3 regions of the Parageobacillus galactosidasius genome follow, and region 2 is predicted to be linked to each of the others. Evidence: riboswitches for the same ligand, from Rfam matches in the RefSeq annotation. Region 2 holds a riboswitch; each other region holds the start of a gene.
The links. Region 2 has a riboswitch for thiamine pyrophosphate ahead of thiC (phosphomethylpyrimidine synthase ThiC). Riboswitches for the same ligand answer to the same signal wherever they lie in the genome.
Positions count from the first base shown of each region.

Region 1 (7,533 bases), 460 kb from region 2:
CTGCCGCAATAACCACAACATCGGCTGCGATCGTTCCATGATTGGTGCGAATCATGTATGAATGATTTGCTTGTTGTAAATCGATGACTTCCGTATACTCATGCCACTTTGCTCCATAGGCAATCGAGGCATTCGCAAAAGCGGCAGCGAAATCAGAAGCGCTCACTTGTCCGTCTGATGGGATGTACATCGCGCCCGCTAAATCGCGGGAAACATTCGGCTCTATTTCCGCTGCCTCATCCATCGACAGCCAGCGTACTGGATAATCGGTATGCTGCCAAAATTCGTAATGGCGACGGAGGGCCGCCGCTTCTTCCTCGGTCACCGCCACTTTCAACATGCCTTTCTGTACAAGCCCAATGTCGATTCCGGTGAGTTCCTTTAATTCCTTCGCAAGTTCAGGAACCATCTCCCTGCTTTTGAGAGCGAGAGGAATAAGCGGACTCTCTTCGGAAAATTCAGACTGCGCTCCAAGCATTCCTGCCGCCGCGCTTGATGATTGGCTCGCAATCCGCCCTTTTTCAAGCACACCGACGCGAAAATGACGTTTCGCCAGCTGAAAAGCAATAGAAGCGCCAATAATTCCGCCGCCGACAATCACAACGTCGTAATGGTAACGTTCCATTTAAATCCCCTCTTCCCTTTTCTGCTAACGATTTCTTCCTCGTTCATGCCATTTTCTCTATAATTTTTTTAAGTTTCTTTGCTTCGCCAACAGGATCTTCAGCAAAAAATACTGCTGACATGACGGCAATCCCGTGCGCACCAGCTTTCAGTACTTGTTCTGCATTATTGGAATGGATGCCGCCAATCGCGATAACAGGAATATTCACGTGATTGACGACACTTCGCAATGATTCTATTCCGCGCGGCGGTACCCCTACTTTGCTTCCAGTAGCAAAAACGTGGCCGTATATACAATAATCAGCACCGCTTTCTTCCGCTTCCATCGCTTCCGCGATCGAATGAACCGAACAACCGATAGACAACGAAGGAAAATGATGTTTTACTTTCCGCACAGACAAACTATGGTGCGCAAGCTGGACTCCTTTTACTCCAAAAACCACCGCCACATCAATTCGGTCGTTCACGATGATTTTTCTAGGCGGCACTCCTTGCTTGATTAACGCTGTAAGAAACTCGGAAATTTCCCTTGCTGTTTTCATTTTTTCCCGCACATGAATCGCGTCTACATATGGATGAACGCGGGCGCAAATCGCAACGAACTGGTCTAAAGGCTGTTTTCCTGTTGAAATGATATGAAGTTGTCTTTCCATTCTGATCCCTTGCTTTCTACCGCACATCTTCCACCGGAATGTACGGATAATAAATCCCGGCGTAATAAGCCGCTGCTGTCACCACAATCAAAACAGCAACAAGGACGATATCATATTTACTAAACCCGATTTCATAATAAAACGTACGCTCTGCGCTGTTGGAAAAACGCTTTGCTTCCATCGCAACAGCGATGCGCTGGGCACGGCGGATGCTTTGTGATAAAAGCGGAATCGCATACCGCTTCATTTTTTCGAACAATCCGTTATGGACAACCCCTCGTACTTTTAACGCGTTTCTTACAGTTTGAAATTCCTCGATCATAATCGGAATTAAGCGAACGCCTGCTAAAAAGCTGTAAGCGTATTTTGGCTTTAATTTTAACTGCTGCATCAGCGAATAAAATAAGCGGACCGGTCTTGTCGTTAGGGAAAACAAAAGCCCAAGGAGCGCGAACGAAAGCGCTCGAAATCCAAGATGCATTCCGCGCAAAAAGCTTTCTTCCGTCACATGGATAAGCCCCCAGCGAAACCATGTCGTCGAACCTTCACCAAACAAAATCATCGATGACGCGGTCGACACAAATACAAGAAAAAACGGCAAAAACAATAGCAGCAAAAACCTCCATGGATAGCCGGTATACAGTATAAATAACAAGAGAAGACCGAACGAAAAATTGATTAAAACATTTGGGTTGTGTACGAATAAAACAACGATAAACAACAAAATGAGCACCATAAGTTTTAAGCTCGGATTCGTATGATGCAACCATGTTTCTCGATAATGAATGTTCCATTTCATCATCTATACCTCCCTACACGGACAGCACAGCCGCTTTGGATGGATGAGGAGAAATCCGTTCATCTTTCACCAGCTGCCCGTCTTCAATCACCCATCTTCTTGTGGCAAAATATTTGACAATGTTCTCATCATGGGTGACCATCATAATCGTTGCTCCTTGCTCGCGATACGATTCCAATAACTCAAGCAGCGCAAACGTATTTTTTGCATCTTGCCCAAACGTTGGTTCATCGAGCAGGAAAATTTGCTGTCCGCTTACGATCGATGCAGCCACACTTAAACGACGCTTTTGTCCCATGGAAAGTTGGTATGGATGCTGATTTTGCTGTTTTCGAAGGTGGAATCTCTGCAGAAATTGTTCGACCGTTTCCGTAATTTCCGCTTCTTCTCGTTTTTCTAAACGAAGCGAATAAGCAATCTCCTCTCGTACAGAATTAGTAACAAACTGAAATTCCGGATTTTGGAAGACAAATGCAATCAAACGATGAAGCTGTTTTAACTGCTTGCTGTCTTTTCCGTATAACTCATACGTCCCGTCTGTGCGAATGAGCTTCATCAGCGCATGCAAGAGCGTACTTTTCCCAGCGCCGTTTTTGCCGGTAATGGCAATCCATTCTCCTGCGCATACGGTCGCTTCTTCCACGCGTATTTTGACATCGCGCAGGCGATAGCCTTGGAACTCGCGAAGGCGGATAATTTCCTCTTGGCGAACATTCACTCGCTGGCGTTGCCGCTTCGCTATATATTCATCCCATACACCGGGATACCAAATTCCTTGTGAAGCAATGATATCTTTGTAATCGGAAAACACCGTTTGCGCTTTATCATCAGCAATGATCTCGCCGTTATCATTAAATAAAATAATCCGATCGACAAAATCGAGTATATGATCGATTTTATGTTCGACAATGATGACCGTTTTATCATGGGCAATTTGTTTCACCGTCCGCCAAATCGCTTCCGTTCCTTCTTCATCAATCATTGCCGTTGGTTCATCCAAAAACAGTACATCTGGATCTAACGCCAATACGGAAGCAAGGGCGAGCCGTTGCTTCATTCCTCCCGATAGTGTATGAATATCGGTATGCGGCTCTACAAAAAGACCAACTGTCTCTAGCAGCTTCTCGATCCGCTCTTTCATCTCTTCGCGCGGCACACCGATATTTTCGAGCGCAAAGGCGATTTCTTCATCGACAAACGGCATGCAAAATTGCGAATCGGGATCTTGGAAGACGTAGCCCCAATTATCGGGAAGCTGCACTCGCTCTGCTTTCATCGGAATATCGATCGAATGCGGAATCAAGCCCGACAGCACTTGCAACAATGTTGATTTTCCGCATCCGGATGGACCGAGCAACAACACTTTTTCTCCTTCGTAAAACGTGATCGATAAATCTTTAAATAACAATGTATCTTTTCCAGGAAATTTCAAGCGCAGCCGTTCAACAGATGCTATCGGTTTCATCGGTTCACACGCCACCTTTTTTAACGATCAAGCGCATCGTAATCTTCTTTCGAAGCCGGGCGCAACATTTGCGTCACACCAGTTTTTTCTAACGCTTTTACTAAAGAAACGGCAAAAACACCGGCAATCACCACTGCGCCAATAAAGCGGGCAATAAGGAATAATGCCAAGTTCCAAGGAGCCAGCGATTCAATATACCCTTTATAAAAATCCATCACAAGCGAGCCAATCGTCGCACCAATCGCCCCTAACGACACGACCAATGCGTCAAACCGTTTATAACGGAACGCAGCAAACACCACTTCCGCCAAAAGCCCTTGAACGACTCCGTAAATAAGCACCTCTAGCCCCCACTCTGAGCCCATAATAAATTCTCCAGAAGAAGCAGCAATTTCCGCTAACAGCGCAACACCTGGCTTGCGGATCAGCAAATATGCCACCGATGCGGCGATAAACCACATGCCGTAAATCAATTGATCAACATGAAACCCAAATGGCTTAACAAAGTAATAGAGAGGTCCCCAAATTTTATAAATGATCCCAAAAACGACAGAAATCACGATTGTCGTTAAAATATCAACGAGCTTCAATCCTTTAGTTGCTGACATGTTCTTTGATCTCCTTTCTTGCTGATGGCCATGTTTCTAAGCGATATGCCATCTCCCAAAATTCGTATTCATATTCACTGCTAATAAGAAAATGCTGTTCCATCCGTTTGCGATCGGATTCGGTGACTGCTTCCGCAATCGCATCCAAACGGGCGATTTGTTCTTCTACTAAGCTGCGAAACCATTCGGAGCTATATGTTCCAATCCATTTCTGATAGATCGGCTCTTTCGGCTTGCAGTCCTTTAGCCTCTCGCCAATCTCATAATAAAGCCAGTAGCACGGCAAAATCGCTGCAATCACATCACCTAAATGCCCTTCGTACGCAGCCCGGTACATATGCGACGTATACGCGTATGCGGTCGGCGCAGGAATAAATGACGCTTTTTCTTCCTCCGTGATCCCAAGCAGCTCGGAAAACGTTTCATGCAAAGATAATTCTGCTTCACATGTGCTTTGGGCATGATGCGCCATGCTCGCGATTGTCTTTGCATCTGGAGACTTCGCTGCCCCAATTGCCTGGACTCTCGCAAAATGGTGCAAATAATACTCATCTTGCATCACATAATAGCGAAAACGAGTAAGGTCTAGCGTTCCTTCCCCTAACTCTCTCACAAAAGGATGGCGAAAGCTTGCCTGCCAGATCGGATCGGCCTTTTTCCGCAATTCCATCGCAAATGACATCTTTATCTCTCCCCCCTCTTTTTATAAAAAATAAACACCACTTCCTTTACGATGCGTAAAGAAAGTGGTGTTGCACACATAGTCGTCGAAAAAACACAGAAAAACCCACGACTGCGCCACTCCACTTCCCTACGCTGGTATTACCCAGATCAGGTTCTAAGGGTCTCAAAGGCACACTTTGATCTCAGCCTTTCTAAAGGCCCCCCTAGTGGATTGCGTCCAATATAAAAAATTTTCCCTTGTTTGAATTTATCATATCACGGTAAATATCATTGTCAACCCTTTTTTTACTATTCCACGATGACTGCTGTACCGTATGCCAAGATTTCCGACGTATTCGCCATAATTGCCGCTGTAGCGACTCTTACGCCGATTACCGCATTTGCTCCTTGGCGTTTCGCCTCGTTTATCATGCGTTCAATCGCAATTTTTCTCGCTTCGTCCATCATTTCGGTATACGCCTTGATTTCTCCGCCGACAATCGTTTTCAGACCAGCCATAATGTCTTTGCCGATATGTTTTGACTGTACCGTATTTCCTTGTACAAATCCGATATACTCTTTTATTTGTTTTCCTGGTACATAGTCCGTCGTTGCGATAATCATCACAATCCCTCTTTTCTTTTCATCTATGCTTATCGTTATTCTGTTTAGAAGAAAATAGTCCTGCCAAATGTCGACAAACTTGCCTGCGTTGCGTCTTTGTCCGCAATTCTGTATCATAGAAAAAGCAAACGACTATATCATAATGGAGTGGAGAACGTGGCAAACGTATTTTTAAAACGAAAGCGAAAAAAACGGCTGGAACAAGGACATCCATGGATTTTCCAAAGCGAAGTCGATTATATTGAAGGAGACTTTGAACCAGGCGATTTTGTGGACGTATATAATCATCAACGCTACTTTTTGGCAAAGGGCTATATTAACCCGAAATCGCAAATCATTGTGCGCGTTTTGACGCAAAATCCTGATGAAGAGCTAAATGAACAATTTTTTGTCGACCGAATCCGCAAAGCATGGGAATATCGTGAGCGAATGATTCCCGGCGTTCGCTCATGCCGCGCTATTTACGGTGAAGCTGACTTTTTACCGGGGCTGATCGTCGATAAATACGAAGACGTGCTTGTCGTTCAAATTCTTTCCCTCGGGATGGAAAAACGGAAAGACTGGATTTTGCGCGGTTTGCTTGAAGTATTTAAGCCAAAAGCGATTTATTTGCGCAATGACGTGTATGTCCGCGAGCTAGAAGGGCTAGAGCAAGAAAAAGGCTTTTGGTATGGCCAGTCGGAAACGGAAGTGCTGATTGAAGAAAACGGCGTCAAATATATCGTCGACATTGAAAACGGGCAAAAGACGGGATTTTTCTTCGACCAAAGACAAAACCGAGCGGCGATTAAACCGCTCATTAACAGCGATACAACAGTGCTCGACTGTTTTACCCATACTGGCTCGTTTATGCTCAATGCGTGCTTATATGGTGCGAAACACGTCACTGCGGTCGATATTTCCGAACACGCCATTGAAACAGCAAAACGCAACGCCGCACTCAATGGCTTTACCAACGTCGATTTTGTCGTCGCCAATGCATTCGATTATTTGCGCGAAGCGGTTCGCGATGGAAAGAAATGGGACGTTGTCATCATTGACCCGCCAGCGTTTGCGAAATCAGCTCAAGCCGTTCCGAAAGCGCTGCGCGGCTATAAAGACATTAACTTAAACGGCTTAAAGCTTGTCAAAGATGGCGGCTTTTTCGTCACAGCGAGCTGCTCGTACCATGTTCACGCTGATTTGTTCCAAGCGATGATCGAAGAAGCGGCGTTTGATGCGAAGAAAATTTTGCGGCAAGTGTACTGGAGCGGCGCCGGCTACGATCATCCAAAGCTGCTTGCTGCCGATGAAGGCGACTATTTAAAATTTGCCATTTATGAAGTGCATTCGCGCAGATAGCTAAATGGTTCCATTTTCTAAACAAAAAAACGCTTAGGACTGTCATACAGTCCTAAGCGTTTTATTTTTTATGCAAAATATATAAGTAAAAGCTAATAGAAATCAACACGGATAGTGCGGCAGTTATATAAATGCTAGAGTAACCGAACCAATGGCCAATTTGCCCAAAAACCATCGCTCCTACTCCGACCCCTAAATCGAAAAAGGCGAAAAAGGTCGCATTTGCCATTCCTTTTCGGTTTTTTGCCGCTTTTTCCACAGACCATGCTTGCAGTGCTGGCTGCACCGTTCCAAACCCTAGCCCGTAAAGAATCGCTGCGATAAACAAAATCGCATTGCTTGGCAGCCAAGCCAACAATAACATTGCAATGAAAATCAGTGCAGCACCTGGTATAAACACCGCCTGATGGCCTTTTCTATCATACAACCGGCCGGCAAACGTTCTTGTTACCATTAACGCAAGCGCATATAGCAAGAAATACCATTGGATTCCTGAAATTCCTTTTTGTGCAGTATATAGCGGCAGAAATGAGGCAATTCCTCCAAATGTCACCGTAAGGAAAAATAGCAAAATTGAAGGCTCTAGCGCGCTTTTTTCATAAATATCCCATTTATTACGCGCTTGCACTTGCGGCTGTCCGATTTTTTTATATGTAATATTCGAAGCAAACAATAGTGACGCCAAACCTAAAACGGCACAAATCAAAAAAAGATGGCGGAATGACAACATTCCGGCGAGCAATAACCCCATAGATG
Region 1 covers NZ_NDYL01000001.1:661,546-669,078, reverse strand. The annotation lists gene thiO (glycine oxidase ThiO) at 1-625, opposite strand, end outside; gene tenI (thiazole tautomerase TenI) at 669-1,277, opposite strand; gene B9L23_RS03615 (energy-coupling factor transporter transmembrane component T family protein) at 1,294-2,076, opposite strand; gene B9L23_RS03610 (ABC transporter ATP-binding protein) at 2,090-3,541, opposite strand; gene B9L23_RS03605 (ECF transporter S component) at 3,562-4,149, opposite strand; gene tenA (thiaminase II) at 4,136-4,831, opposite strand; TPP riboswitch at 4,941-5,048, opposite strand; gene B9L23_RS03595 (YbjQ family protein) at 5,122-5,436, opposite strand; gene B9L23_RS03590 (class I SAM-dependent rRNA methyltransferase) at 5,593-6,777, shown strand; gene B9L23_RS03585 (MFS transporter) at 6,839-7,533, opposite strand, start outside.
Region 1: it holds a riboswitch for thiamine pyrophosphate, as region 2 does, so the genes downstream of both, tenA (thiaminase II) here and thiC (phosphomethylpyrimidine synthase ThiC) in region 2, are expected to answer to the same signal.

Region 2 (7,533 bases):
ATGAAGATATTACTTTGAACAATACCGAACAATTTCGAAAAGCGATGGCTAAGTTTATTCAAAATCCAGCTGAGTATCTCATATTAAATATGGAACAAGTGAAATATATTAATAGCGCTGGTCTTGGCATTATTGCCAATAGTGTCATGACGGCAAGAAAGCAGCAAAAAGAGCTGGTGATCGCAGGGGTTCGAGATTCGCTTCAAGAAATTTTCCATATTGTTAAGTTTGCTTCGTTTATTAAACTTTTCGATACGGAAAAAGATGCGATTAATTTTTTTATGGAGAATGGGATATGATTCATAAGCATTTGCAAAAAATCAGGAAAGACAAAAATGTTTCGTTAAAAGAATTATTGGAACTTCTTGACGAATGGAACACACTCTATAATAAAGCGGACCAAGTTTATTGGCTAGCTAACTTAGCGGAAAGGCGGGTTATTTTTGTTTCTCCGGCTTGCGAGAAGATTTACGGAATACAGCCTGAAGCCTTTTATCAAGATGTAGAGCTATGGAAAAAAGTTATTCACCCGGAAGATCGAGAAAAGGTAGAGAAAAAGCAATCTGCTCTTTGGAAGGGAAGCTGTCTTGAACATGAATATCGCATTATTCATCAACAGGATGGGACGGTTCGCTGGGTTTTGGATCAAACGTTTCCCGCATTTGATGAAAATGGAAAGCTAGTAATGTTAAGTGGAGTGATTACGGATATTACGGAGATAAAAAAAATGAATGAAAAGCTTTTACTAGCGGAAAAAGTGTGCGAACATGTACAGCAGGGCATATTGATCACAGATGAAAATGGAGTTATTCAATTTATTAATCCCGCTTTTACAGAAATTACAGGGTACGGGTCAGAAGCAATCGGTTTGTCATTAGACTTTTTGTATTCTGGTTACTACAATGAACATTTTTATCAAATCATTAAGAAAACTGTCGCTGAAAAAGGACAGTGGAGAGGGAGTCTGCGGGGGCGCCGGAAAAATGGGGAAGTGTATGCTCAACAGACGACGATTACAGCGATTCATGATAAAGAAGGGCATCTGATTTTTTATCTTTTTCTATTTTCAGATATGATCAAAAACGAAAAGACCGCAACAAGCTTAAAAGATGATTTAAAGTTAGCGCAGGAAGTGCAAAAACGTGTATTGAGCAAGCCGCTTAAAACGGAAGCGATTGATATATATGGTATGTATGTCCCTTCAGGAGAATTAGGGGGAGATATGTACGCATGGTATCGGATTGATAGCGACCGATACGGAATCTTTTTGATGGATGTGATGGGGAACGGAGTAGCTGCTTCACTCATTTGTATGTCGGTTCGTTCATTATTAAATGGGGTTATTCGAAAATGCATTTATCCGCAAGAAGTATTTCATGAGTTAAATAAACATATGCAGTTGTTGTACCATGAAGATGGGCCAATGAATACGTATTATTTTACTGCCGTTTATGCGATGGTAAACACAAAAGAAAAGTTCATTGAATATGCTTCGGCAGGTCATCCTCCTGGCTTTTTATTTCATCCAAACGGTTTAGTCGAGGAGCTGGACCAAGGATGTGCCCCGATCGGGTTGTTATCGTATCTTCATGTGGAAACGGGAAAACTAAATTACGCTCCAGGAGCAACGTTAGTGCTGTACTCGGATGGAGTAGTCGAAGGGGCCCATGGTTCTGTTAGAACCAATATCGAAATGTTCCGGGAAAAACTAAAACCATATATTCATTTAGACAACAAAAATATGATAGTACATATAAATAAAATGTTTAAGGAAGAGTATCCGTTTCTCGATGATATTTCTGTCGTTGTGGCGAAATTGCATTAAATTGAACTGTTTTTCAAAGTTCGATAATGAAAAAATAATGTCATGCATTGTCAATAAAGAGATAAACCGGTATGATAAATAATAATCTTCCATGAATCGGATGCAATGGTGATGAATACATTGTAGTGATGAAGGGAAAGAAAGGGGATTGTATCATGGTGAGGAATCCAGCGGGATTTTGGAAACGGTTAGCGGCTGGTTTATTAGACGGTCTTATTGTCGGTTTGCCGCTAGTGCTTATCGGCTACCTTATTACGGGAAGCTGGGAGGAGAATTGGTTCACTACGGCAGCAAACATCGTTTACGGTCTAGTTGTACCGGCGGTTTGGTCTGGATATACAGTGGGGAAAAAGTTGTTGGGCATTCGCATCGCAAAAGTAAATGGCGAAAAAGTCGGAATCGGGACGATGTTTTTACGGTCCGTTGTCGGCGGACTTGTTTATGGGTTAACGCTTGGCATCGCTCTCATTATTAGCACCATTATGGTGGCAGCGCGCGAAGATAAACGTTCTATTCATGATTTTATTGCCGGAACGTATGTGACGACAGAGAAACCAGCATAATTGGATATTGATCATAAAGAACGGGTGTCTAAGAAGGAGATGCCCGTTTTTTTATGGTGAATTACAGGAACGCTTGTTTGTGTATTCATACTTTTTCATTTTCCCCCATATCATGCAATATGGGGGGGATGTTCATGCAATTTTACTATGGCCAGCAAATGCCGCTGCGTATTTTAGACGAAGCGGAATTTTGGAAACATCAAGAAGAGGAGCATACGGTCGTTATTCGCGAGCTTGTTAGCGGTTTAGAGCCGGCTTATGTCGAAGCGTTGAAAAAATGGGAAGAGGCGCTTTCTGCAACACATCAGCAAGTAGTGCGTTTTATTGAATCGGTCGTTCGCGCAGGATATTACGTTCCTTATCAGCTTTACCAGCAAGTGTTGCAGCTAGTGTCTCATTGCTTGCAGCAAAGTCTTGATTTTATTAAGCTGTGTCAACAAATAAAAACGGAAAGCAAAGCAGTGAGCAAAAATCCAACGGCAAAAGTAGTGCTGAACCATATTATTCGTGAGTCAGAATATTTTATTGGCATCGCGCAATTGTTATTATACGGAAAATAAGGAAAATGCCTATTCGTTTCGGATAGGCATTTTATGTGTTTGAAAAAGAGCAGAGTAAGTAGTAATGAAAAAGGGTAACGGTTTGTTTTATGTTTTGTAATATTATACTAGAAATATAAAAAAGAGGTGAATATATCCGATATAATTAATAGTAAGATTCTTTAATATTAGAAAAAAGGTGGGAAAAAGGTTGTCGCTGCATAGTTATATTTTACGCACGATGTTCATTGTCATACCTGGCACCGCTCTCATCGGCCTTGGTGTATGTATGGCGAATGGCATTAGCGGCGCGGCGTTTTGGTGGACGCTTGTTGCGACTATATTATTTGGGGCTGTAGTCGGAGTCGTTTCTGCGATATTAAACTATCGTCGATTTATTGCCCCGATCGCTATTATCAATCAGCATTTAGATAAGATGACCAATGGAGATTTATCGGCGCGTGTTCCTATGGATGAAGTGAGACAGTTAAAACCGATTGCCGTTTCGCTCAATAAAATGGCCCAAGCGTGGCAAGAAGTCATCGCCAACGTTCAACGCCATTCCGATGAGATGACGCAATTTTCCGGACAGTTAACCGCCATTGCGGAACAGACGACGAAAGCAACGGAGCAAATTGCGTCAACAATGGAGATAATTGCCTCAAGTTCGGAACAGCAAGTCAAAACGGCGCAAGAAACGTCGTCAGCGATGAACGATATCTCCGATACGCTTATGCAGGTGGCTGCGAATACGAAGTGCGTGTCTACGAACGTAAATGAAACATCGGCAAAAGCGCAATCGGGAAAACAGTCGATTTCGCAAATGGAAGAGCAGATGCAGTTTATTTATGACCATGTCCAATCACTTGGACAAGTTATTAAAGCGCTTGGAGAGCGTTCGAATGAAATCGGCCAGATTACGCAGGTGATTACAGGAATTGCTTCGCAAACGAATTTACTTGCCTTAAATGCGGCGATTGAGGCGGCAAGGGCTGGAGAACAAGGAAAAGGGTTCGCCGTTGTGGCGGATGAAGTTCGCAAATTGGCGGAACAGTCTGCTCAATCCGCACAGCAAATTTCGCAGCTGATCGGCTATATCCAAGAAGAAACGGAAAAAGCGATCGAATCGATGGAAACCGTAGTTAGCGAAGTATCGCAAGGGCTTGATGTTGTGCAAACGGCTGGACAGTCGTTTGAACAAATCCGCCAATCCATCGGCGAAGTCAATGCCCAAATCGAACAAGTATCCACAGCGATCGAGCAAATGACAGAAAACGTGCAACGGGTGGCCGCTTCCATTGGACATATGACGGAGATTGTGGAACAAACTTCTTCTGGATCAGCGAATGTTTCGGCGGCAACACAAGAACAAATGGCATCGATGGAGGAAATTGCTTCATCGGCATCATCGTTAAGCAAAATGGCAGAAAATATGCAAACAATGTTAAAACGGTTCACCGTATAAGGAAGCGTATTTACATTGCTTTATAAGTATGTTAATATTAAGAAAAATTAAATAAGTTTGTCGCTTATCTACTAGGGGAGTCCAATAGCTTGGACTGAGAAAAGAACGCGCTTAAGTTCTTTGACCCTTTGAACCTGATCTGGGTTATACCAGCGTAGGGAAGTAGATAGCGGGAGTGTATGCGTTTGTTGCGTACGTTTCGCTATTTGCGTTCCGTCGGGTTCTCTTAGAGAACCCGATTTTTATTTCCGCATATATTCTCCTATCTCCGCCCCGCGTTTTGGTGTAACTTCAGGTCCTCACTATTATTTTAAGGAGGTGTAGACCTGGTTACTAAAATCGTTGTCGTGTACTGACCGATGGAAGGAATGGTGCACGACAGATGCCGTCGCTGACAAGCGATCCACGGGGTGTCTTTCACAGCGGGTGAATGACAAGGGAAATTCCCTTCCTGATGGAACTCAGGTGTTTCCTGAGCGGCAAGCAGTTTTGCTGGTTCCATCGCGATGAGTCGATTTTTATAGATTTTAGTAACTAGGAGGAGTTACATGCAAAACATCAAATCTTTTATGCAATTTCCTGAGAGTAAAAAGGTGTATGTCGAAGGTTCAAGACCGGATATTCGTGTTCCGATGAGAGAAATTACGTTAAGTCCAACAAAGACAGAAACAGGAATCATCGAAAATGAACCTGTTCGTGTTTATGACACAAGCGGTCCTTACACCGATCCTGATTTTCAGCCGGACATTCAAAAAGGATTGCCGCCGCTAAGAAAACGCTGGATTTTAGAAAGGGGCGACGTTGAAGAATACGAGGGGCGTCCAGTGAAACCGGAAGATAACGGATTCCGTAATGGGAAGCAATCAGAGATTACTCTGCCTTTCGAGAGAAAACCGCTGCGCGCAAAAAAAGGAAAAACTGTGACGCAAATGCATTACGCAAAACGAGGGATTATTACGCCGGAGATGGAATTTGTTGCGATTCGCGAAAATATAGATCCGGAAATCGTGCGTCAAGAAGTTGCCGCAGGCAGAGCGATTATTCCTTCGAATATTAACCATCCGGAAAGTGAACCGATGATTATTGGGAGTCGTTTTCATGTAAAAATTAACGCGAATATTGGCAATTCCGCAGTCACATCATCCATTGAAGAAGAAGTCGAAAAAATGCTTTGGGCGGTGCGCTGGGGAGCAGACACGATTATGGACTTATCGACGGGAAAACACATTCATGCGACACGAGAATATATTATTCGCAATTCCCCTGTACCTGTCGGGACGGTTCCGATTTATCAAGCGCTTGAAAAAGTGAACGGCGTCGTCGAAGACTTAACGTGGGAAATTTACCGTGATACGCTCATCGAACAAGCGGAACAAGGGGTGGACTATTTTACGATTCACGCGGGGGTGCTGCTTCGTTACATACCGATGACGGTAAACCGAACGACTGGCATTGTTTCACGCGGCGGCTCGATTATGGCGCAATGGTGTTTAGCCCACCATGAAGAAAACTTCTTATACACGCATTTTGAAGAAATATGCGAGATTTTGAAAACGTACGATATTGCAGTATCGCTTGGAGACGGGCTGCGCCCAGGCTCGATTGCCGATGCGAATGACGAAGCGCAGTTTGCTGAATTGGAGACGCTCGGAGAATTAACAGAAATCGCTTGGAAGCATGATGTGCAAGTGATGATTGAAGGACCAGGGCATGTGCCGATGCATAAAATTAAGGAAAATGTCGATAAGCAAATCGAAATTTGCAAAGGTGCGCCGTTTTACACATTAGGACCGCTTACGACCGATATCGCGCCGGGATATGACCACATTACATCCGCGATCGGAGCAGCGATCATTGGCGCGTACGGAACGGCGATGCTTTGTTACGTGACGCCAAAAGAGCATTTAGGGTTGCCGAATAAAGATGATGTGCGCGAAGGAGTGATCGCTTATAAAATCGCAGCACACGCGGCCGATTTAGCAAAAGGGCACCCGGGAGCGCAACGGCGGGATGACGCGTTATCAAAAGCGCGCTTTGAGTTTCGTTGGAACGATCAGTTCAACCTTTCGCTTGATCCAGATCGAGCTCGGGAATATCATGATGAAACATTGCCGGCGGAAGGGGCGAAAGTCGCGCACTTTTGTTCGATGTGCGGGCCGAAGTTTTGCTCGATGAAAATTTCACATGAGCTGCAAAAAACGGTGAGGGAAGAAGGGATGAAACAAAAAGCGAAGGAGTTTGTCGAAAATGGCTCATCTCTCTATCGATGATGTTCAAGAATTGCAAAAGGAAATTGCCGAATTGAAGGAGAAAATTCTTAAATTGGAACAGCAAATTGCCCATATTCAAAAAAATTGCCAGCATTCATTTTTTGAGACACCGTTTATGCGAAAATGTGTCAAATGCCATTATATAGAGATTTTATATTATTAAGGGGATTGTCAAATATATAGCTAATTCATCTCCCGTTTTGCAGGACGGAAATCGGGAAATGAATTAGCCTTTTTATTTTTGTTTTTAGTCATTTCTTTTAAGTTTTTTTATATATATTTCATGAAAAAGTTTATTTGATTGGTTGCGGCGGGATATGGTGCATGATGGATAACAATAAAAAATGTCTAGTGATTATTTACAATCAGATTTTTATTTTGGAGGGAAACTATATATGACCAAATTTCCCAATTATACAAAAACAATTTTTATTGATGGACAATGGTTGGAAGCACATAATGGCAACACGCTTCCTGTTCAAAATCCCGCCACGTTAGAAACGATTACGGAAGTTTCATACGGCGATGAAGTGGAAGCGGAACAAGCGGTGCGCGCAGCCAGCCAAGCATTTCGAAAATGGTCGGCAAAAACAGCAAGAGAACGGTCGCAATTGTTATATGCCGCGTATGAAAAAATGCTGGAACATAAAGAAGAACTTGCTTCCATTTTGACAACAGAGCAAGGAAAACCGTTAAAAGAGGCAAGGGCAGAAATTGATTCAGCGGCAAGTTACTTTCTTTGGTATGCCGAGGAAGCGAATCGCCTGTATGGAGAAATTATTCCTTCGTCCAATAAACATAAACGGCTAATGGTCATTCCGCAGCCGATCGGCGTTGTCGCTGCCATTACTCCGTGGAATTTCCCGGCTTC
Region 2 covers NZ_NDYL01000001.1:199,410-206,942, reverse strand. The annotation lists gene B9L23_RS01145 (STAS domain-containing protein) at 1-299, shown strand, start outside; gene B9L23_RS01140 (SpoIIE family protein phosphatase) at 296-1,825, shown strand; gene B9L23_RS01135 (RDD family protein) at 1,981-2,388, shown strand; gene B9L23_RS01130 (DUF2935 domain-containing protein) at 2,523-2,948, shown strand; gene B9L23_RS01125 (methyl-accepting chemotaxis protein) at 3,139-4,392, shown strand; TPP riboswitch at 4,456-4,570, shown strand; gene thiC (phosphomethylpyrimidine synthase ThiC) at 4,941-6,662, shown strand; gene B9L23_RS01115 (hypothetical protein) at 6,640-6,825, shown strand; gene B9L23_RS01110 (NAD-dependent succinate-semialdehyde dehydrogenase) at 7,058-7,533, shown strand, end outside.

Region 3 (7,533 bases), on a different contig from region 2:
ATCGGGAACAACGGGAGTGCCAAAAGGGTGCGTTCATTCGCACCGGACGGTAAACGCCAACATTGTCAGCGCCTATCATTGGGCAAACGTAACAAGCGATACGGTTTGCCTCGTCACCTTGCCGCTCTTTCACGTTACCGGAATGGTCCACAGCATGCATCTTCCAATTTTTGCGGGCGCGGCGATGGTGCTGTTGACCCGTTGGAATCGCGATAGTGCCGCGCGTTTGATTGAAATGCATCGCTGTACACATTGGGTCAATATTAGCACGATGCTTATTGACTTTTTGGCCAATCCGTCATTGTCAAAATATGATATTTCTTCTCTTGCTAGCATCGCTGGCGGGGGCGCGCCGCTTCCAGAAGCGGTCGGAGAAAAATTGTTTAAGCTGACAGGAGTGCAATATATGGAAGGATATGGGCTTTCCGAAACGATTTCGCATACCCATTTCAACCCGCCGGATCGTCCGAAATTGCAATGCTTGGGCATTCCATCGTTTGACGTCGACGCCCGCATCATTGACCTGGAGACCAGAAAAGAGCTTGGCGTCGGGGAAATCGGGGAAATCGTCGTGCACGGCCCACAAGTGTTTAAGGGATATTATCGCCGTGAAAAAGAAACGGAAGAAGCGTTTATTGAAATCGATGGAAAACGGTTTTTCCGCACCGGCGACATTGGGCGGATGGACGAAGACGGATATTTCTTCATTGTCGACCGCGTCAAGCGGATGATCAATGCGTCTGGGTATAAGGTATGGCCGACCGAAGTTGAATCGTTGCTCTATAAGCATCCGGCCGTGCAACAAGCGTGCGTCATTGGTGTTCCTGATCCGCGCCGAGGAGAAACGGTGAAAGCATTTATTGTGCTTCAAGATGAGTACGTCGGCAAAATCACAGAAGAAGAAATTATCGAATGGGCGAAAACGCAAATGGCCGCCTATAAATATCCGCGCATCGTCGAATTCCGTTCGTCGCTGCCGATGACATCAAGCGGAAAATTATTGTGGCGGAAATTGCAAGAAGAAGAGTATCAAAAATTAGAAAAAGGGGCAAAAACATGAAAGTGTTTGCATAATCAGCAACATAAGGCCGCTTCCAAAAAGCAAAAGCTGCTTTTTGGAGCGGTCTTTTTTCTATGATAGAAAAGATGCATATTTTTCCTTTTTCGTTAGAAAATAAAGGAAGACATTTTAAAAATGGAGGGGGATGAGGTGCCGACAATAGAAAAGCAACTCCTGTTTTTCTCATTCCTTGCAATCGCCTTGTTTGTATCGCCGTATTTTCTGCTTGGCGAAGATGCGCATATGCGTGTGCATGATAATTTAGATTCCAATATTGCATGGTATAAAGTCGTCACAAAAAGCGGAGAGTTATTTGGTTCGGTTCATGCGGTCATCCCGCAAATTATTAACGGGTTGCCTCGAAATGCGTTCGGTACGGAATTTAGCGGAATCGTTTGGCTTCACGCGCTATTTCCATCCATTTACGCATATGGACTTAGTCAGGCGATTACTCGCGTGTTTGCGTTTATCGGGATGTACTTGCTGTTAAGGAAATATGTTGTTCCAGATGAAAAATGGGTATGGATTCGCATTGGAGCGTCGCTTGCTTTTGCGCTGACACCGTTTTGGCCATCAGGGATGCTTAGCACGCTTGGAATGCCGCTTGCGCTGTGGGCGCTTCTGAACATCCGCGCTGGCGAGCGTTCATGGGTAAACTATCTTGTGCTTACGCTATTGCCGTTTTATTCGAGTCTCGTGCTCGGTTTCTTCTTTTTCCTTAGTGCGATGGGAATATGGTGGCTTGTCGACGTCATTCGCGGGAAAGGATGGAATTGGCGCTTTTTCTTTGCCATTGTGTACATGACGGCCATTTATTTGGCGATTGATTACCGCCTTGTTCATTCGCTGTTATTTTCTGATGAACCGACAAGCCGTGATGAGTATTTTCATGCCCGCTTGCCGCTTTGGCGTGTCATACGTCTAATTTTTAAAAACTATATTCTCGGCCATACGCATGTGATGACGGTACACGGACTGATTATTTTGCCGGTGACGTTAGTGGCGTTGTATATCGTTTGGAAGAAAAAGTTATGGAAGCGGGAAAAGCTATTTGTATTTTTACACGTATTGAATTTTGCGCTGTCGACGTGGTACGCGTTTTGGTTTTATAAAGGCTGGGTCCCGTTAACAGAACGTTTTGATCTTCTGGATAAATTTAATTTTGCCCGCTATCACTTTTTGCGGCCGATGGTCATTTACGTGCTGTTTGCCATTTCCCTTAAAATTTTATGGCAGCAAGGCCATTCATGGAAAAAGGCATGTTTTGCAGCGATTGCCTCTCAGTTAGTCGTTCTCACCGCTTTTAACGAGGAAATTGCGCATCGCAATAAGCCGTCGTTTCGCGAGTTTTATGCGGAAAAGCAATTCCAAGAAATAAAAGAGCACATCGGACTGCCGGTTCACAAATATCGTGTCGCCAGCATCGGCATTCACCCGGCAATCGCGCAATATAACGGATTTTACACATTAGATACGTATAACAATTTTTATCCCCTGTCATATAAACATAAGTTTCGCCAAATTATCGCAAAAGAGCTGGCGAAAAACAAAAAGCTGCGCGAATACTTCGACGAATGGGGCGGACGTTGCTATATTTTTGTCGACGAGTTAGGAAAACATTATATGTTTAACAAGAATTCAAAACGAACGATTAAACATTTACAGCTAAATACGAATGTATTTCGCGAAATGGGCGGCCGTTATATTTTCTCGGCATTGCCGATTGAAAACGCAAAACAAAATCAGCTGACGCTTGAAAAAGTGTTTCATTCCAAAGAATCGGCATGGACGATTTATTTGTACAAGGTGATACCGTAAGGAGGGGTTAACATGAACGAACCAATGCTTACAATTGTTGTGCCGTGTTATAACGAAGAGGAAGTATTGCCGGAAACGATTCGCCAGCTCCGCAATCTGCGGGAGGAGCTGATTGCCGAGCGCCTTGTTTCTCCTGAAAGCACGTTATTATTTGTCGATGACGGAAGCGGTGATGCGACATGGGACATTATTTATAAAGCAAGCTTGCGTTATCCGGAAGTAAAAGGGGTGAAACTTGCGCGCAATGTGGGGCATCAAAACGCGCTGTTAGCGGGGCTGTTTGCTGCGAAAACGCGTTCTGATTGCATCGTTTCGATCGATGCGGATTTGCAAGATGATATTTCCGTCATTCGCGATTTTGTCCAAAAGTTTCATGAAGGATATGAAATTGTGTATGGGGTGCGCAATAAGCGCGATACGGATACGTTTTTTAAACGCCACACTGCTCAATGGTTTTATAAACTGATGAGAGCAATGGGAGTCGATCTCGTTTATAACCATGCCGATTATCGGTTAATGAGCCGGCGGGCGGTAGAGGAACTCGAACGGTTCGAGGAAGTGAATTTGTTTTTGCGCGGAATCGTGCCGCTGCTAGGGTTTCGCTCCACAACCATCTATTATGATCGGAAAGAGCGGTTTGCAGGAAAAACGAAATATCCGCTCAAAAAAATGATCGCGTTTGCCCTTGATGGGATCACTTCGTTTAGCATTACGCCGATTCGCATTATTTCGCTCATTGGATTTGTTTCCTTTTTCGTCAGCTTATTGTTTGGAGTATATTTTCTTCTTTTAAAATTTACCGGCCATACGCAAACAGGCTGGACATCGCTCATTACATCCATTTGGTTTCTCGGCGGCTTGCAGCTTATTGCGTTTGGGTTGATCGGAGAATATATTGGGAAAATTTATAAAGAAACAAAACGGCGCCCCCGATACATTGTCGATCTTGATTTATTTAATTTGCCGATGCCGCAGCCGTGGCACCAATCTCCTTCACTAAGTGAAGGATCAACGATGCCGGAAATTTCAAAACACCGTTCATAATGTGATATTTTTACTTGCAATATGTGAAAAGAAGGAGTAGACTCTTTTGTGAAAAACTATATATTGTTTTGCGGGAGCTTGCGGAAGCAGGCTGAGAGTACGGCTAATTCCGCCGTTGACCGTTCGAACCTGTTTGGGTAATGCCAGCGCAGGGAAAGTGACTGTGGGATTCGTATACACTTTGCTTGCGCGCAAAGTGTTTTTTTATTCGCAAAAAAGGGAGAGGATGGGAAATGAACAACCAAGAAGCGATAAACGCATTGCAAATGGTTAGACAAGCCAATCCGCTTGTACATAACATTACGAATGTGGTCGTAACGAATTTTACGGCAAACGGCCTGCTTGCGTTAGGTGCTTCACCGGTCATGGCGTATGCGAAAGAGGAAGTTGCGGATATGGCAAAAATTGCGGGGGCGCTCGTCTTAAATATCGGAACATTAAATCCAACAGAAGTGGAAGCGATGATCATTGCCGGAAAAGCGGCAAACGAAGCTGGCGTTCCTGTTATTTTCGATCCGGTTGGCGCCGGGGCGACGCCGTATCGCACGGAGACGGCGCGAAACATTGCGAGCGCGGTCCAACTGTCTGTCATTCGCGGCAATGCGGCGGAAATCGCGAATACTATCGGCGAATCGTGGACCATTAAAGGCGTCGATGCGGGAGAAGGCAGCGGGGATGTCGTATCGCTTGCGAAAAAAGCGGCCAAGCAGCTGAAAACAGTAGTCGCCATTACAGGAAAAGAGGATGTTGTAACAGATGGAAATACGACGTATATCATTCGTAACGGGCATCCGTTGTTAACGAAAGTGACCGGAACTGGCTGCTTATTGACATCTGTTATTGGCGCATTTGCGGCTGTAGAGCGGGATGTGTTAAAAGCGGCGGCGGCGGCGCTTGTCATCTATGGAGTTGCCGCGGAAATCGCTGCGAAAAATGCAGGAGACGAAGGACCGGGCAGCTTTCAAATCGCCTTTTTGGACGCGCTTTTCCGCGTAGGAGCGGATGAGATTAGCCGATACGGTCGCATTGAACGAGGAGAATGAAGGGAGAGAAAATCATGGTATATAAAGCGTTAACGATTGCCGGTTCGGACAGCGGCGGCGGTGCTGGGATTCAAGCGGATTTAAAGACATTTCAAGAATTGCGTGTATTTGGGATGTCCGCATTAACAGCGGTAACGGCGCAAAATACACTCGGCGTGCAAGGAGTATACCCATTGTCGCCGGAAGCGGTCGCGCAACAAATTGAATCCGTCGGAACCGATTTAGGAGCGGATGCTGTAAAAACCGGGATGCTGTTTAGTGCGGAAATTATTGAAGTGGTTGCTTCGAAAGTGAAACAATTCGGGTGGGAACGCCTCGTCGTCGATCCGGTCATGATTGCCAAAGGCGGTGCTCCGCTATTGCAAGAAGAGGCGGTCAGCGCATTAAAAACGCATTTGCTTCCGCTTTCGATGGTGGTTACCCCGAACATTCCAGAAGCAGAAGCATTAACCGGCCTTACGATTCGAACGATTGAGGACCGTAAGGAGGCGGCGAAACGTCTGCATGAACTAGGAGTGAAATACGTCGTGATCAAAGGCGGCCACGACGATGATGGAGAAGAAACGGTCGATGTATTATATGACGGAAGTGAATTTTTCTATTTCACAAGCAAGCGAATCGATACAAAACATACGCATGGAACAGGATGCACGTTTGCCGCGGCGATAACGGCAGAGCTCGCAAAAGGAAAAACAGTGCAAGAAGCAGTGCAGACAGCGAAATCGTTTATTCAAGCCGCCATTAGTCATGAATTAGGCATCGGCCACGGTCACGGCCCGACAAATCATTGGGCGTACCGGGAGAAACAAGCGCGGTAGGTGAGTGGAAAGTGGCCCGAATTGCAAGCGAAGTAATGAGAGAACGATTGAAAGTATATTTTATTATGGGAAGTACAAATTGTAAAAAACAGCCATTAGAAGTATTAACAGAAGCGATTGATGGCGGAATTACGCTGTTTCAATTTCGCGAAAAAGGGAGCGGTGCGCTTGTCGGTGAACAAAAATACGAGTTCGCCAGACAGCTGCAAAATATTTGCAAAAAGCGCGGCATACCGTTTATCGTCAATGACGATGTCGAACTAGCGTTAGCTCTTGATGCCGATGGTGTGCATATCGGGCAGGATGATGAAGATGCGCGCATCGTCCGCGAAAAAATCGGCGATAAAATTCTTGGAGTGTCGGCACATAATTTGAAAGAAGCGCAAGCGGCGATCGCTGCTGGTGCCGATTATATCGGAGTTGGACCAATTTATCCAACGAAATCGAAAGAGGATGCGAAGAAAGCGCAAGGCCCTGAGATTATTCGCTTTCTTCGTGGTCAAGGAGTCGATATTCCGCTTGTGGCCATTGGAGGCATTACCGCGGAAAATGCTGGTGAAGTGATGAACGCTGGAGCGGACGGTGTTTCCGTCATTAGCGCGATTGCTTCGGCTGCATCTCCGTTTCTGGCAGCAAAACAACTCGTTCAAACGGTGTTCAACAACGATTGAACTACCCCCACTTACCGGCTAAAGCCGGTGGAAGTGGGGGATTCTTGTTTCCTTTGGCCGTAGTTGCTCAAAGGTCCCAAGAACCCCCTCCGTTCAACGAGAGGAGTAGCCATACAAGATGTCCGAAGTATCCTTTTGGGACGACCAGCTATATGCCTGTGAAAGTACATATAGAAGGTACACCATCTTCCATTCGTATGGCATCCGAAGAACGCATTGCAATGCACCCAGCTCCTAGAATCGCCATCTGCTCCGGTGACGAGAGTAAGATACTGGTACAATGCGTTCTTTTATTCTAAAACTTCACGATCAAGAGTGAATGGTTATGAAGCTAAAGCTTTTATTAATTGATGTTTTTCTTCTTCTAACAACGATGGATGAAATACATCTATCCCTTGATGCGGCTGATTCACATTGAAAAGATGATACAATGTATGTGTACGAACAGAAAACTTCTTATCTAAAATAGACCAATGCTTCCAATGATGAGAAACCTCTTTCGGGACATACTTTTTAAGCACCTTTGGCGCTTTTTCTTTATATCCCAATCCTCGACGGCCGATCGTAAATGCAGCGGCTTGGTGGATGGAGATACCGAATTTACGCATATACTTTAGCTTTCCAGAGATCGAAGTGTAGGCTGGATTTACTTCTATAACAGCAACTCCCATTTTGTCGGCGCGGCTTTTGATTGCTTGTATCATTTTTCGATAGGCGAACATACTCTTCATCCGATTTGCTTTTTTGTTGCCGTATTTATTTCCCACTTTGGATAAAGTAGTATCCAATTTTTCCAAAACAATAGGTTTTTTCTTTCGAACTGCGATATCCACTAAAGCAATGGCTTCTGCTTCCAAAATTTTTGTGATTTGACCGGAAGTTTTCCCTTCTATCGAAAACGAAAGTTTCCCACTTTCCAAAAAGTTGCCGTCTTTTGAAACATCCGTCCAAGCAATGTGATTGTAGTTGCAATCTACTCCGATCACTCCGTCAGAAGTAGAAAAATTAATAGATGGATTCGATTCTACATCCACCAAACATTTGATGATATAGTATTCCCCGTGATCTTCGATCGACCA
Region 3 covers NZ_NDYL01000002.1:562,460-569,992, reverse strand. The annotation lists gene B9L23_RS12280 (long-chain fatty acid--CoA ligase) at 1-1,060, shown strand, start outside; gene B9L23_RS12275 (DUF6044 family protein) at 1,211-2,878, shown strand; gene B9L23_RS12270 (glycosyltransferase family 2 protein) at 2,891-3,922, shown strand; TPP riboswitch at 3,983-4,094, shown strand; gene thiM (hydroxyethylthiazole kinase) at 4,156-4,965, shown strand; gene thiD (bifunctional hydroxymethylpyrimidine kinase/phosphomethylpyrimidine kinase) at 4,980-5,783, shown strand; gene thiE (thiamine phosphate synthase) at 5,795-6,454, shown strand; gene B9L23_RS12250 (IS200/IS605 family accessory protein TnpB-related protein) at 6,778-7,533, opposite strand, start outside.
Region 3: it holds a riboswitch for thiamine pyrophosphate, as region 2 does, so the genes downstream of both, thiM (hydroxyethylthiazole kinase) here and thiC (phosphomethylpyrimidine synthase ThiC) in region 2, are expected to answer to the same signal.